3 regions of the Rhizobium sp. HT1-10 genome follow, and region 1 is predicted to be linked to each of the others. Evidence: predicted binding sites of a transcription regulator. Region 1 holds the regulator's gene; each other region holds the start of a gene.
The links. Region 1 encodes PhoB, which activates phosphate uptake and scavenging genes when phosphate is short. Its sites were predicted from a motif close to TGTCATNNANCTGTCAT; they were not measured.
Positions count from the first base shown of each region.

Region 2: VH564_RS06985 (DUF2794 domain-containing protein) is a predicted target of PhoB. The motif match lies at 2,677-2,693, and genes of this name have one in related genera.
Region 3: VH564_RS03730 (esterase-like activity of phytase family protein) is a predicted target of PhoB. The motif match lies at 2,053-2,069, and genes of this name have one in related genera.

Region 1 is NZ_JBCEBQ010000001.1:37,293-41,478, reverse strand. It holds gene VH564_RS00195 (aspartate aminotransferase family protein) at 1-312, opposite strand, end outside; gene VH564_RS00190 (GcrA family cell cycle regulator) at 748-1,275, shown strand; gene phoB (phosphate regulon transcriptional regulator PhoB) at 1,470-2,153, opposite strand; gene phoU (phosphate signaling complex protein PhoU) at 2,186-2,899, opposite strand; gene phoR (phosphate regulon sensor histidine kinase PhoR) at 3,103-4,186, opposite strand, start outside.
Region 2 is NZ_JBCEBQ010000002.1:410,136-414,321, forward strand. It holds gene acnA (aconitate hydratase AcnA) at 1-1,520, shown strand, start outside; gene VH564_RS06980 (DUF1223 domain-containing protein) at 1,737-2,480, shown strand; gene VH564_RS06985 (DUF2794 domain-containing protein) at 2,716-3,117, shown strand; gene VH564_RS06990 (hypothetical protein) at 3,702-3,908, opposite strand; gene VH564_RS06995 (hypothetical protein) at 3,920-4,186, shown strand, end outside.
Region 3 is NZ_JBCEBQ010000001.1:748,730-752,915, reverse strand. It holds gene rnd (ribonuclease D) at 1-867, shown strand, start outside; gene VH564_RS03735 (adenylate/guanylate cyclase domain-containing protein) at 965-2,032, shown strand; gene VH564_RS03730 (esterase-like activity of phytase family protein) at 2,144-3,502, shown strand; gene ppx (exopolyphosphatase) at 3,653-4,186, opposite strand, start outside.

The DNA of each region.
Region 1 (4,186 bases):
GCATTCTAGCGCTTCCGCACCGGAGTTGGTGAAGAACACCTTGTCGGCGAAGGTCGCGTCGGTCAGCCGCTTGGCAAGCATTTCCTGGCCGGGAACCTCATAGAGGTTCGACAGATGCCAGACCTTGTCGGCCTGCGCCTTCAGCGCACCCACCAGATGCGGATGGCCATGGCCGAGCGAGGAAACGGCAACGCCAGCCCCGAAATCGAGATATCGTTCGCCGGTTTCCGTGATCAGCCATACGCCCTCGCCTCGCTCGAACCTGAGGGGTGCGCGCATGTAGGTGTCATAGAGTGGCGCGGCTTCAGCCATGGCGCTATTCCTTCGATCGATCAGGACGTGACGGCTGCAGTTCCGCAAAGCCGCCGTCGGCAATGAAAAATGCCGCCTTGCGGCGGCCGGGGCACTATTGTCGTTTCGCAGAACGATGTCAACAAACGGGGGATTGGTCAACGAATAGTTGATTTTAGCCTTGCGGAAAATGGCGTTTCATGTGGTCTTCGAGACTGTAATAAAGCTATTGCAGAAATATCACACTAGGCAGCAAGTTGGGGAAAACCCGGAAATCGATTCCCCGCGATTCCTGCGACTCTTGTCACGGAGTCAGCCTCACACTAGGTTAAATCTTGATTACTAGACTGCAATGCGGCGGACCTAGTCACCACAATTTAAAAGCGTTTTGTGCCTCGATTGAATGCGAGGCAATGGCGAAGGATTCCGCCATTGGGAACGCAGTCGGAGACAAGCATGAATTGGACAGACGAGCGCGTCGAAAGGCTCACGAAACTTTGGGCCGAGGGTTTGAGCGCCAGCCAGATCGCCGCGCAGCTGGGCGGCGTCAGCCGTAACGCCGTCATCGGCAAGGTTCATCGTCTTTGCCTGCCAGGGCGCGCGAAAGCCGGCGGCACGTCTTCGACGGCACGCTCGACAAAGCGGAATGTCGCACCCGCCCGTCCGACCACTTTCGGCACCCGCCCTGCCGCCCCGCGCACGACCGTTCGTGCCGAAGGCGCTACGATGGTCAAGGAAGACGCCGAGCTCGACGCAACGGCCCCCGTGCAGTTTCGCCCAACCTCGAACGCCGTCGTCCCGGTCGCTCGCCGCCTCGGCCTCACCGATCTGACGGAGCGCACCTGCAAGTGGCCTGTCGGCGACCCGCTGAAGGACGATTTCCATTTTTGCGGCCATGAATCGCCTGACCAGTCGCCATACTGCACCTATCACCAGAAAATGGCCTATCAGCCGGTCCACGAGCGCCGTCGCGCTGCCCGCTAGGCAAAGGCCGTCAGGAATAACGAAAACGGGCCGCGAGGCCCGTTTTGCGTTTGGGACGGAGCGAGTTCGAGCCTTGGGGCCATCGCCGCAGGGAAGCCGCCTCGCGCAGGACCTGAACGCCTGGACAAACGCGGAGAACCCATAAAAAAACGGGCCAAGCGGCCCGTTTCCAATTGTTGATGGCTGGTAGTGCGTCAGACTTCCATCGAATAGCCGGCACCGCGCACGGTGCGGATGACGTCCTGCATGTTGGAGAAATTCAATGCCTTGCGCAGGCGCCCGACATGGACGTCGACAGTCCGCTCGTCGACATAAATGTCATGGCCCCAGACGCCATCGAGCAACTGCGAGCGAGAAAATACGCGGCTAGGCGAGGTCATCAGGAACTCCAGCAGGCGGAATTCCGTTGGCCCAAGCCGGACTTCGCGGCTCTTGCGGTGAACGCGGTGGGTTTCGCGATCAAGCTCGATGTCGCCGCAGCGAAGAACGCTCGACAGGACTTCCGGACGCGCGCGGCGCAGCATGGCGCGCACGCGTGCCATCAGTTCAGGCGTCGAGAACGGCTTGACCACATAATCGTCCGCACCGGTGGAAAGGCCTCGAACGCGCTCGCTCTCTTCGCCCCGCGCCGTCAGCATGATGATCGGCAGACGCTCAGTCTCCGGCTTCATCCGGAGCCGGCGGCAAAGCTCTATGCCGGAAACGCCTGGCAGCATCCAGTCGAGGATGAGGAGGTCAGGGATGCGCTCCTGCAAGCGCATCTCGGCTTCATCGCCCCTCAGGATCGTGTCGACCTCGAAGCCTTCAGCCTCGAGATTATAACGCAGCAAGACGCTGAGCGCTTCTTCGTCTTCAACGACGGCAACTCTCGGAACCATGGGGCCCGCTCTCCTTCAACAGCCTTTTGGGCTTATTCCGTCATCGCGCCGACGGTATTGGCAGTGTCGTCCTTCGGGCGGTCGCCCTCGGGCAGTGCGCCGGTCGCCATGTAGAAGATGGTTTCCGCAATGTTGGTCGCGTGGTCGCCGATGCGTTCGATGTTCTTGGCGCAGAACAGCAGATGCGTGCAGGTGGTGATGTTGCGCGGATCTTCCATCATGTAGGTGAGCATCTCGCGGAACAGCGAGGTGTACATCGCGTCGATTTCCTCGTCGCGCTCGCGGATGGAGACGGCCTTGTCGGGCGAACGGGTGGTGTAGACGTCGAGGACTTCCTTGAGCTGGACCAATGCCAGTTCGGAGAGATGCTCGATGCCGCGGCCCAGGCTGCGCGGTACGCCGGTGCCCTGCACGGCCAAGACGCGCTTGGCTGTGTTCTTGCCAAGATCGCCGACGCGCTCCAGATCGGCTGCGATACGGATCGAGCCCATGATTTCGCGGAGGTCGGCGGCCATCGGCTGGCGACGGGCAATGGTCAGGATCGCCTTGTCGCCGACTTCGCGCTCGGCGTGATCGAGAATCGTGTCGTCGGAGATGACCTTCTGGGCCAGACCGACGTCGCCATTGACCAACGCCCGAACGGATTCGCCAACCATCTGTTCTGCCAGACCGCCCATTTCGGAGATGCGGCGCGTCAGGAACTTAAGATCTTCGTCATAAGCTGAATGAATATGTGTCGAAGCCATGTTTCTATCCTCAAATTGAAGGGCGTCAAGGGAAGCTGGTCTGCTCGTCGCGGCGACGACATCGCAATTCGCCTATTCGAGGCCTTCTTTGTTATCGGGCTAATCCACGCCCTTTTATGTCAGGGCAATGAAACAATTATGACAGGCTAAATCACTGATTTACAAGGTGATCCAATAACTAAACTTTTACTCGTCCGGCACCGTCAGAAGCGGACTGTGAAATCGGTGCCGCGACCCACTTCCGATTTCACGATCAGGCGGGCCCGATGGCGCGTAAGGATGTGCTTGACGATTGCCAAGCCCAGACCTGTACCCTTTTTCGAGCGGCTGTTTTCGACGCTGACGCGATAGAAGCGCTCCGTCAAGCGTGGCACGTGCTCCGCCGGGATACCGCCACCCCGATCAGACACGGTAACCTCGATCGGCTCTCCGGGTGCATTGCGCAACGTCACGTCGACACGCTTTCCTTCCTGGCCGTATTTGCAGGCATTCTCGATGAGATTCTCGAACACCTGCACCAGTTCGTCGCGGTCGCCGGTGACCTCCGCCTTGCCTGATGGCATGTGGAGATTGATGGCGACGTCGAGATCCATGGCGAGCGGCAACAGCGCATCCCGGACATGTCCGAGCAGCGGCACGAGATCGACCTTCTGGTCCGGCGCCAGGTGCGATTTCAGCTCGAGGCGTGACAGCGACAGCAGGTCGTCGACCAGACGGCTCATGCGCGTTGCCTGGTCGAACATGATGGCAAGGAACCGCTCCTGGGCCTTCGGATCGTTGCGGGCGGGGCCCTGGATCGTCTCGATGAAGCCGCGCAGCGAGGCCAGCGGCGTGCGCAGCTCATGGCTGGCATTGGCGACGAAGTCGGAGCGCATGCGGTCGATGTGGCGAAGCTCGGAGACATCCTTGAAGCTCAGCAGAAAGAAGGAATGGCCGCCATATTCATGCGGCGGAAGATCGATCGGCTTTATGCGGACGATAAAAACGCGCTCGGACGGCAGCCGCTCGGAATGCTCTATCTGGTTCGGCACCCCGGTGGCAATCGTTTCCCGCACCATGTCGAGAATGCCCGGCGAGCGGAGCTTGGCGGAGAGATGGGCGCCGAGCGGAAAGCTGTCGAGGGCGCGCTCGGCCGCAGGGTTCTGGTAGACAACCGACGCCTCCCGGTCGAGCACCAGGACCGGCATGTCGAGGCCTGCAAGACCGGCTGTCATTGGTTGCAGCAGGCGCTCAAGGTCGATCGGCACCGGCTGGGCACTCTCCTGCGGCTTGTCGTCGGCGACAAGC
Region 2 (4,186 bases), on a different contig from region 1:
AAGGCATCGCCGCCGGCTTTGCCGCAGCGCTTGAAGCCGACTACAAGAAGCCAGGCCAGCTCGGCATGCGCTACCCTGTCGAAGGCACGGACTATGACCTCGGTCACGGCGACGTGGCGATCGCCGCCATCACCTCCTGCACCAACACGTCCAACCCGTCGGTGCTGATCGCTGCCGGCCTGTTGGCGCGCAATGCCGTTGCCAAGGGCCTGACGTCCAAGCCGTGGGTGAAGACCTCTCTCGCACCAGGTAGCCAGGTCGTTGCCGAATATCTGGCAAAGTCCGGCCTACAGACCGATCTCGACCAGCTCGGCTTCAACCTGGTCGGCTTTGGCTGCACCACCTGCATCGGCAATTCCGGCCCGCTGCCGGCGCCGATCTCCAAGACCATCAACGACAAGGGCCTGATTGCCGCCGGCGTTCTCTCCGGCAACCGCAATTTCGAAGGCCGCGTGTCGCCCGACGTCCAGGCGAACTATCTCGCCTCGCCGCCGCTGGTCGTCGCCTACGCGCTTGCCGGTTCGGTACAGATCGACCTGACCAACGAGCCTCTCGGCACCGACAAGAACGGTAGCCCGGTGTTCCTCAAGGACATCTGGCCAACCTCGCATGAAATCCAGGAATTCATCCTGAAATACGTCACCCGCGAACTCTACGAAACCAAGTACGCCGACGTGTTCAAGGGCGATGTCAACTGGCAGGCCGTGCAGGTTCCTCCGGGCCAGACCTATGCCTGGGACGACAATTCGACCTATGTGCAGAACCCGCCCTACTTCGTCGGCATGGGCAAGAGCGGCGCCGGCATCTCCGATATCAAGGGTGCCCGCGTTCTCGGCCTGTTCGGCGACAAGATCACCACCGACCACATCTCTCCGGCCGGTTCGATCAAGGCGGCGTCGCCTGCCGGCGCGTATCTCCTGGAACACCATGTCGGCGTTGCCGACTTCAACCAGTACGGCACGCGGCGTGGCAACCATGAAGTGATGATGCGCGGCACGTTCGCCAACATCCGCATCCGCAACCACATGCTCGGCCCGAACGGCAAGGAAGGTGGCTACACCATCCACTACCCGTCCAAGGAAGAGGAATCTATCTACGACGCGGCCATGCAGTACAAGGCCGAAGGCGTGCCGCTGGTCATCTTCGCCGGCGTCGAATACGGCAACGGCTCGTCGCGTGACTGGGCTGCCAAGGGCACCAACCTGCTCGGCGTCAAGGCCGTCATCGCCCAGTCCTTCGAGCGCATCCACCGCTCGAACCTGGTCGGCATGGGCGTCATCCCCTTCGTCTTCGAAGAAGGCACGACCTGGGCCTCGCTCGAATTGAAGGGCGACGAGACCGTCACCATCGAAGGTCTCGAGAACATCAAGCCGCGCGAAAAGAAGACCGCCGTCATCACCTACGGCGACGGCACGGTGAAGAACGTGCCGCTGATCAGCCGCGTCGATACGCTCGACGAGGTGGTCTACCTCAACAATGGCGGCATCCTGCAGACCGTTCTGCGCGACCTCGCCGCCTGATCGCATTCCTGTCGATCCATAACGCCGCCGGAGAGCGATCTCCGGCGGCGTTGTCGTTTCACGCTGATGTGTATTGCCGCGTGTCGTTGCGGCGCTGTCTCACCCGTTCGTGACTTTGCTGCGAGGTTGCGAGCCATTATCTCTTGTTTCAGGTTTGTCAGGCTTGATGCCGGCCACGGATTTTGACAATCAAGGTCTGAAATGAGGTGTTCTGCCATGTCCCTTCGGCTCTTGATCCCCCTGCTGGCTGGCGTTGCCCTTGCCGGGTCGGCGCATGCGCAGCAGCTTGGTAAGCTGAAGGGCGTCGTCGAGCTGTTCACCTCGCAGGGCTGCGCTTCCTGTCCTCCCGCCGATGCCGCCTTGCAGCGGCTGATCGCCCAGGGCGACGTCGTCGCGCTCGCCTATCACGTCGATTATTGGAATTACCTCGGCTGGAACGACACCATGGCGTCGAAGGAAAACACCGATCGCCAGTACAGCTATGCGCGCACCCTCGGGCGAAGCAGCGTCTACACGCCGCAGGCCGTCCTCAATGGGCGGGATCACCTGAACGGAGCGGATCTCGGCGCCATCAACGTCAAGCTCGACGATCTTTCCCGGGCCGGGCAGGGGCTGGTCGTCCCGGTCAGTGCGGCCATGAAGGGCGACGAGCTGGAAATCGATATCGCGGCGGGTCAGGGCAAAGCCAATGTCGTCGTCGCCTATTTTGATAGACAGCAGCGCGTCGACGTAACCAAGGGCGACAATGTCGGTCAGCAGATCGCCTATATGCACAGCGTTTCGGACGTCGAGACGGTTGGCATGTGGGAGGGCAAGCCAATGCACCTGACGCTGCCTGCCAACGTCATGGAAAAGGCTGGCCGCAAGGGGCTCGCGGTTCTGCTGCAGTCCTCGACGCCGGCGGGAGACCCGGCGGCGATCATTGGTGCAACGGCCATGACCCTCGGCGCGGACGACTAGGCAGTTATATGCCAAGTCCAAGGCGGCCAGCCCGGCAGGCGATTCAAGGCTTGAGGGGGGATGCCGAACCTGCCCGCCGGGGATTCCTGGCAACGCGACCAGGAATAGCAATAGAACTGGCGCAGCGAGGCTTGTCGTCAAGACAGACAGATCAAGAACTCCGCCGTCTTGCATTTTTGCAGCGGCGGGGCGACACTGTCATCCTGCTGTCACGAGCGGAGGCTTCGAGGAATTAATGACTGATCAGCCGGATTTAAGGCGCGGCGAAGGCCATGGCGTCGAGAACAACAGTTCCGTCGTCGTCGATATCAGCCAATACAAGCAGAGCAAGGACACCTTGCCGGTGACCTTCCATCGCCGCGAGCTTGACGCCATTCTGTGGATCTACGGCCGCATGGTCGGCGAAAACGAGTGGCGCGACTACGCCATCGACCATACCCGCGACAAGGCGATTTTCTCGGTCTTCAAACGCTCGGGCGAACTTCCGCTCTTTCGCATCGAGAAGGATCCGAAGCTTGCTGCCAAGCAGGGCGCCTATTCCGTCATCAACACCAACGGCATGATCCTGAAGCGTGGGCATGAACTGCGGCAGGTGCTGAAGGTGTTCGACAAGGCGCTGAAGCTGGTGGAAAAATAGCCAGACCGCGCGCCAGTCTGAGGCGGCGTGCCGTCCGCCAGCATGTCTCAATGGGTGCGGTAGACGAGATAGAAGGCCAGGGCCCAGCACATGATGGTCGATAGGCTCAGAAGAATAATTCCGGTACGCAAAAAATCTCTCCGCAACTTGTGGTGCCAAGCAACCGGGTACGAAGTCGGTGGCTAAAGAGTTTCAACCCACGACCAGATTCGGCAACTCCCGTGGGTATGTCCCGCCAAAATGATGTCGAGCGCCAGCGGTGCGAAGCGTGGCGGTTCCACCAGATAGCCCGCTCCTCGTTGACTGCAAAAGCAGGATCGAAATCCTAACTCCTTCCTTGCCGTGAAGTTTATCGACACGCGCGCTTTCCTCAGCTCTCCCGTCAATATTCACGGTGAACGGCGCATTGTGGGTTGGGATACCTCCTCACACCGGCGGTTGTATACTTATATGGTGCTATTCAAGATAGAAATAGACTAGGATTTTCATCCTATCTGATTCTGCCTTGGGACGATCCCGTGGAAATATCAACGCAGTCGGAGGCGGTCGCCGTTACGCCCGGTGCGGTCCCCGAGCTGCGTCTTTTAACCTCTGGTGTCGATGATCCCGTCGATGCCTGGCGCGCCTGCCTCGATGTTCTGTTTGACGGCGTGCATTTTTCCACAGGCAATGATTTTCAAGCCAGCCTGACCGTCCGGCATCTTGGTACGTTTCTCCTCTGCAGGAGTTTTGCGGGCGGTGCTCGGTTTTCGCGTAGCGCGCGGCTGGTCGAGAGGGACGACGTCGATCATCTCGTCATCTCGTGCCTGCTGAGTGGCCGCATTGCGGCGGGCAGCCCAGCGCGGGCCATTCGCCCGGGGATATCACCATCGTCGACCTTACTACACCGCTTGTCTTTGCGATGTCGGCGGCGGATGCGCTGCACGTGATCGTGCCGCGCACGGCACTGCCCAGCGCCGTCGCCTCGACGGGCTCCATGCCGTGGCGCGTCCTGAAGAAGGAGACGGCGATGGGTATCCTGCTGCGCGGCGTGATCGATGGGCTCTTCAAGGCGTCGCAATATTTCGAT
Region 3 (4,186 bases), 710 kb from region 1:
CCGGTGTTCGACACCCAGATCGCGGCGATGGTCTGCGGCTTCGGCGATTCGGTTTCCTACGACCAGCTCGTCAACCGCATCAAGAACATCCAGATCGACAAGACTTCTCGCTTCACCGACTGGACGCGCCGGCCGCTGACCGACAAGCAGCTCGATTATGCGCTGGCCGACGTGACCCATCTTCGCGACGTCTACCTGTTCCTGCGCGACGAGCTCGCCCGTGAGGGCCGTGCTTCGTGGCTGTCGGAAGAGATGGCGATCCTCGAATCGCGCGACACCTACGACCTTCATCCCGACGACGCCTGGCAGCGGCTGAAGATGCGGCTGCGCAAGCCGCAGGAACTGGCCGTGCTGAAATACGTCGCCGCCTGGCGCGAACGGGAAGCCCGCAGCCGCAACGTGCCGCGCTCGCGTGTGCTCAAGGACGACGCGATCTATGAGATCGCCCAGCAGCAGCCGCGCGACATCGAGGCTTTCGGCAGGCTTCGGACCGTACCGAAGGGTTGGGAGCGCTCGTCGGCGGGTGCTGCCGTGCTCGAGGCCATCAACGCCGCGCTCGACATGCCGAAGGCGGACATGCCGCATGTGCCGCGCCACACCCAGGCCCCCGAGGGAACCGCAGCGGCGGCCGAACTTCTGAAAGTGCTGCTGAAGCTGATCGCCGAGAAGAACGGTGTCGCGCCTAAGGTCATCGCCAACAGCGAGGACATCGAGAAAATCGCTGCGGAAGGCGAGAAGGCCGATGTGACGGCGCTGACGGGGTGGCGGCGCGAGCTGTTCGGCGATACGGCGCTCAAGCTGATCAAGGGTGAAGTGGCGTTGCGCTTCGTCGACAAGAAGGTGGAGACCGTCGCCCTCCCGGTGTGATTGTTACCTTTGCGGGAGGGTTTCCGCCCGCGAAAAGGCTTGACCCTGCGACCAGGCGGGATCACAACCGTCTGCCTTCAGCTTGTCGGAAGCAACCATGCGAACACTGCCCTCGGCGTTGAACTGGCTTGCTATCGCGACCTTCGTCGCTCTGTCCGGCGTCGCCTATGGCGTTGCTTTCTATCCCGAATCCCCAAAGTACATCGGTGCGATCTTCGCGCTCTTCTGCGGCATGCCGCTGCTCGCTTTCGAGCGAGGCTTGCTGATGCCGCGCCTCCATAGCCGTGTTCGCCTGTTGCCCACCCCCGCCTATATCCCCATTGCCCTGCTCATCGATGCGGCGCTGATCAGCATCGGCTTTGCCGTAGCCGGCAACCTGTTGAGAATGATCGGGCTGACCCAGGGGAGCTGGCTGGACGCGACGATCCCGCAGGCAGAGGTCATCATCTACGCCTTGTCGGTGTCCGCATTGACGGTCCTCGTCCTGCGCGTCCGCGATCTGCTCGGCCGCGACGTTTTCATCAGCCTGCTGACAGGGCGCTATCGCAATCCGGTCCCGGAGGAGCGCGTGTTCCTGTTCATCGATCTCGTCGGCTCCACGGCCTTTGCCGAGGAGTACGGCGACCTGAGGACACAGCAATACCTCGGCTCGCTGTTCGGAACCTTTGCCGAGCAGATCCGCCGGCACAACGGTGCCATCGACGACTATATCGGCGACGCGGCCATCATCACCTGGCCGCTCAATCGCGGCATCAAGGACGCCTGCTGCGTGCGCTGCATTTTCGATATCCTGTCGAACATCGAAGCCAACAGCGACGTCTGGCGCAAAGTCTATGGCCAGGTGCCGCGGGTCCGGGCAGCCCTGCACGGGGGGCCGGTGATTACGGCTGAGATTGGCGTCGATCGGCACAAGATCACCTACTTCGGCGATACGGTGAACACGACCGCGCGATTGGAGGGACTGTCCAAGACCCTCGGCAGAGGCGTCTTGATCTCGTCCGACCTGGCCGATCTGATGACGATGCCCGATGGAATCGACGCCGAATATCTCGGCACCCACGCCGTCAAGGGACGCGGCCGGGAGGTGGGCGTGGTCGCCCTGAGGGATATCGGTGAGACCAGGCTCCGCCGACCGTCGCAGCTGTCGCTGAACCTCGGCAGCTAGTGCCAGAAGTTGCGCCAGGCTGTCATCAAAACTTAATCCGGGTATAATTTACCAGACACGTTCCCGCCGTAAGTCCTCGGTTGTCAATTCCGACCAGTAAGCGTGGAACACATGACCAAAATCCTTTATGCCTCCGTGGCGCTCTGCCTTTTGATGTCGACCCAGGCTCTTGCCGAAGAGAAGGCCTTTCCGGCTACCCTGACTGCCCAGGCCATCCTGCCCGCCAACACGATCATCGCCGCTCCGGCAGACGCTCCCGACTACCTGAAGACGGCCGGCAAGTTCACCACTGCCGACCGCAAGCGCGCCACCACCCTCGGCAGCGTTCCCGGCATGGACGGCCTTGTGAAGACGGATCTGTCGCTGCCGTTCGACGGCCAGGCCGTGCAAGGCTTTTCAGGCATCAAGACGATGCCGGACGGCACGTTCTGGAGCCTTTCCGACAATGGCTTCGGCACCAAGGCCAATTCCACCGACGCGGCGCTGATGTATCACCACCTCAAATTCAACTGGGATAGCGGCAAGGTCGAGGTACTGAAGACGGTCTTCCTCTCCGACCCAGACAAAAAAGCGCCCTTCCCGATCGTTCTTGAAGGCGCCGAGAAGCGCTACCTCACGGGCGCCGATTTCGATGTCGAATCGATCCAGCCTGTCGCCGACGGCTTCTGGACGGGCGAGGAGTTCGGCCCCTACATCCTCCATTTCGACACGGAAGGCCGCCTGACGGACGTCGTATCGACCGTCGTCAACGGCAAGCCAGTCAAGTCGCCGGACAATCCGACGCTCTCACTGCCTGCCAACCCGAGCCTCAAACTGCCAGCTTTCAACATCAGGCGCTCGGGCGGCTTCGAAGGCCTTGCCATGTCATCGGACGGGTCGAAGCTCTATGGCCTGCTCGAAGGCGCGCTTTACCAGGATGATGGCACCGTCGAGAAGGTCGATGGCCAGACGGCCGTGCGGATCATCGAACTCGACGTCGCCTCGAAGGCCTGGACCGGCCGCTCGTGGCTCTATCCCTTCTCGCCCGGCGGCGAATCGATCGGCGATTTCAACATGCTGGATGCAACCACCGGCCTGGTACTCGAGCGCGACAACGGGGCCGGCACCGGCGACAAGGTCTGTGCCGATCCGAAGGCGCCGAAGCCCGACTGCTTTGCCGTGGCTGCCAAGCACAAGCGCGTCTACAAGATCGAGATGACGGAAGAAAACGTCGGCAAGGCCGTGCGCAAGATCGGCTATATCGATCTCATGCATATCTCCGATCCCAACAACAAGAAGCGCCAGGGCGGCGGCGACGGCTATTACGACATGCCGTTCGTGACGATCGAGAACGTCGATCGGGTCGACGCCACCCACATCATCGTCGGCAACGACAACAACCTGCCGTTCTCGTCGGGTCGTTCGCTCGGCAAGGCCGACGACAACGAGTTCGTGCTGCTCGAAGTGGGCGATTTCCTGAACGCCAAGTAGCCGGCCTGGCGCTGAGCCTGTCTTCTCCCCGCCGGGGAGAAGATGTCCGAAGGACAGATGAGGGGGCTGGCTCCGAAGTTGCCGCTCCCCCTCATCGCCTCGCATTCGCTCGGCACTTCTCCCCGATGGGGAGAAGGCAGAAACTGCGGACTATTCGAAGCGGAAGGCCAGGCGCTTGCCGGTTAGCTTGCCCAGCTGCTGCAGGCGGCCTTCGAGGCGTTCGCCGGCAAAATCGCGATATTCCGGCGGCACGACGAATTCAAGGTCGAGATCCGGATTGCGCGAACGCTGGAAGGCAAGATTGCGCACGACGCCAGGCATCGAGGCCGAAAACAGGTAGACGACGCGTAGCAAGCCGCCGAGCAGCTTGGCGCGCTCGATCAGAAGCGGCGTCGCGATCGTTGCCAGAGGCTCCGTGGCGCTGTCGTCATTCAGGCCCTCGTAGCGGTAGTAGCTCGCCAGCGCGAGGAAGGCACGGCCGGCATGGGTGATGCCGACGAAGGAGGAGTTGGCAATCACGTTGAGCGCTTGCAGGCCACGATAATCCGGATGGGCGCGCCAGCTGATGTCGGCCAGAAGGCAGGCCGCCTGGCGGTAGCGGCTCTCCTCCTCCGTCTCGTTGACACCGAAAAAAGGCATCATCCGGCCGGTCCATGCGGCAAGTTCGCGGGCGTGCTCTGGCGA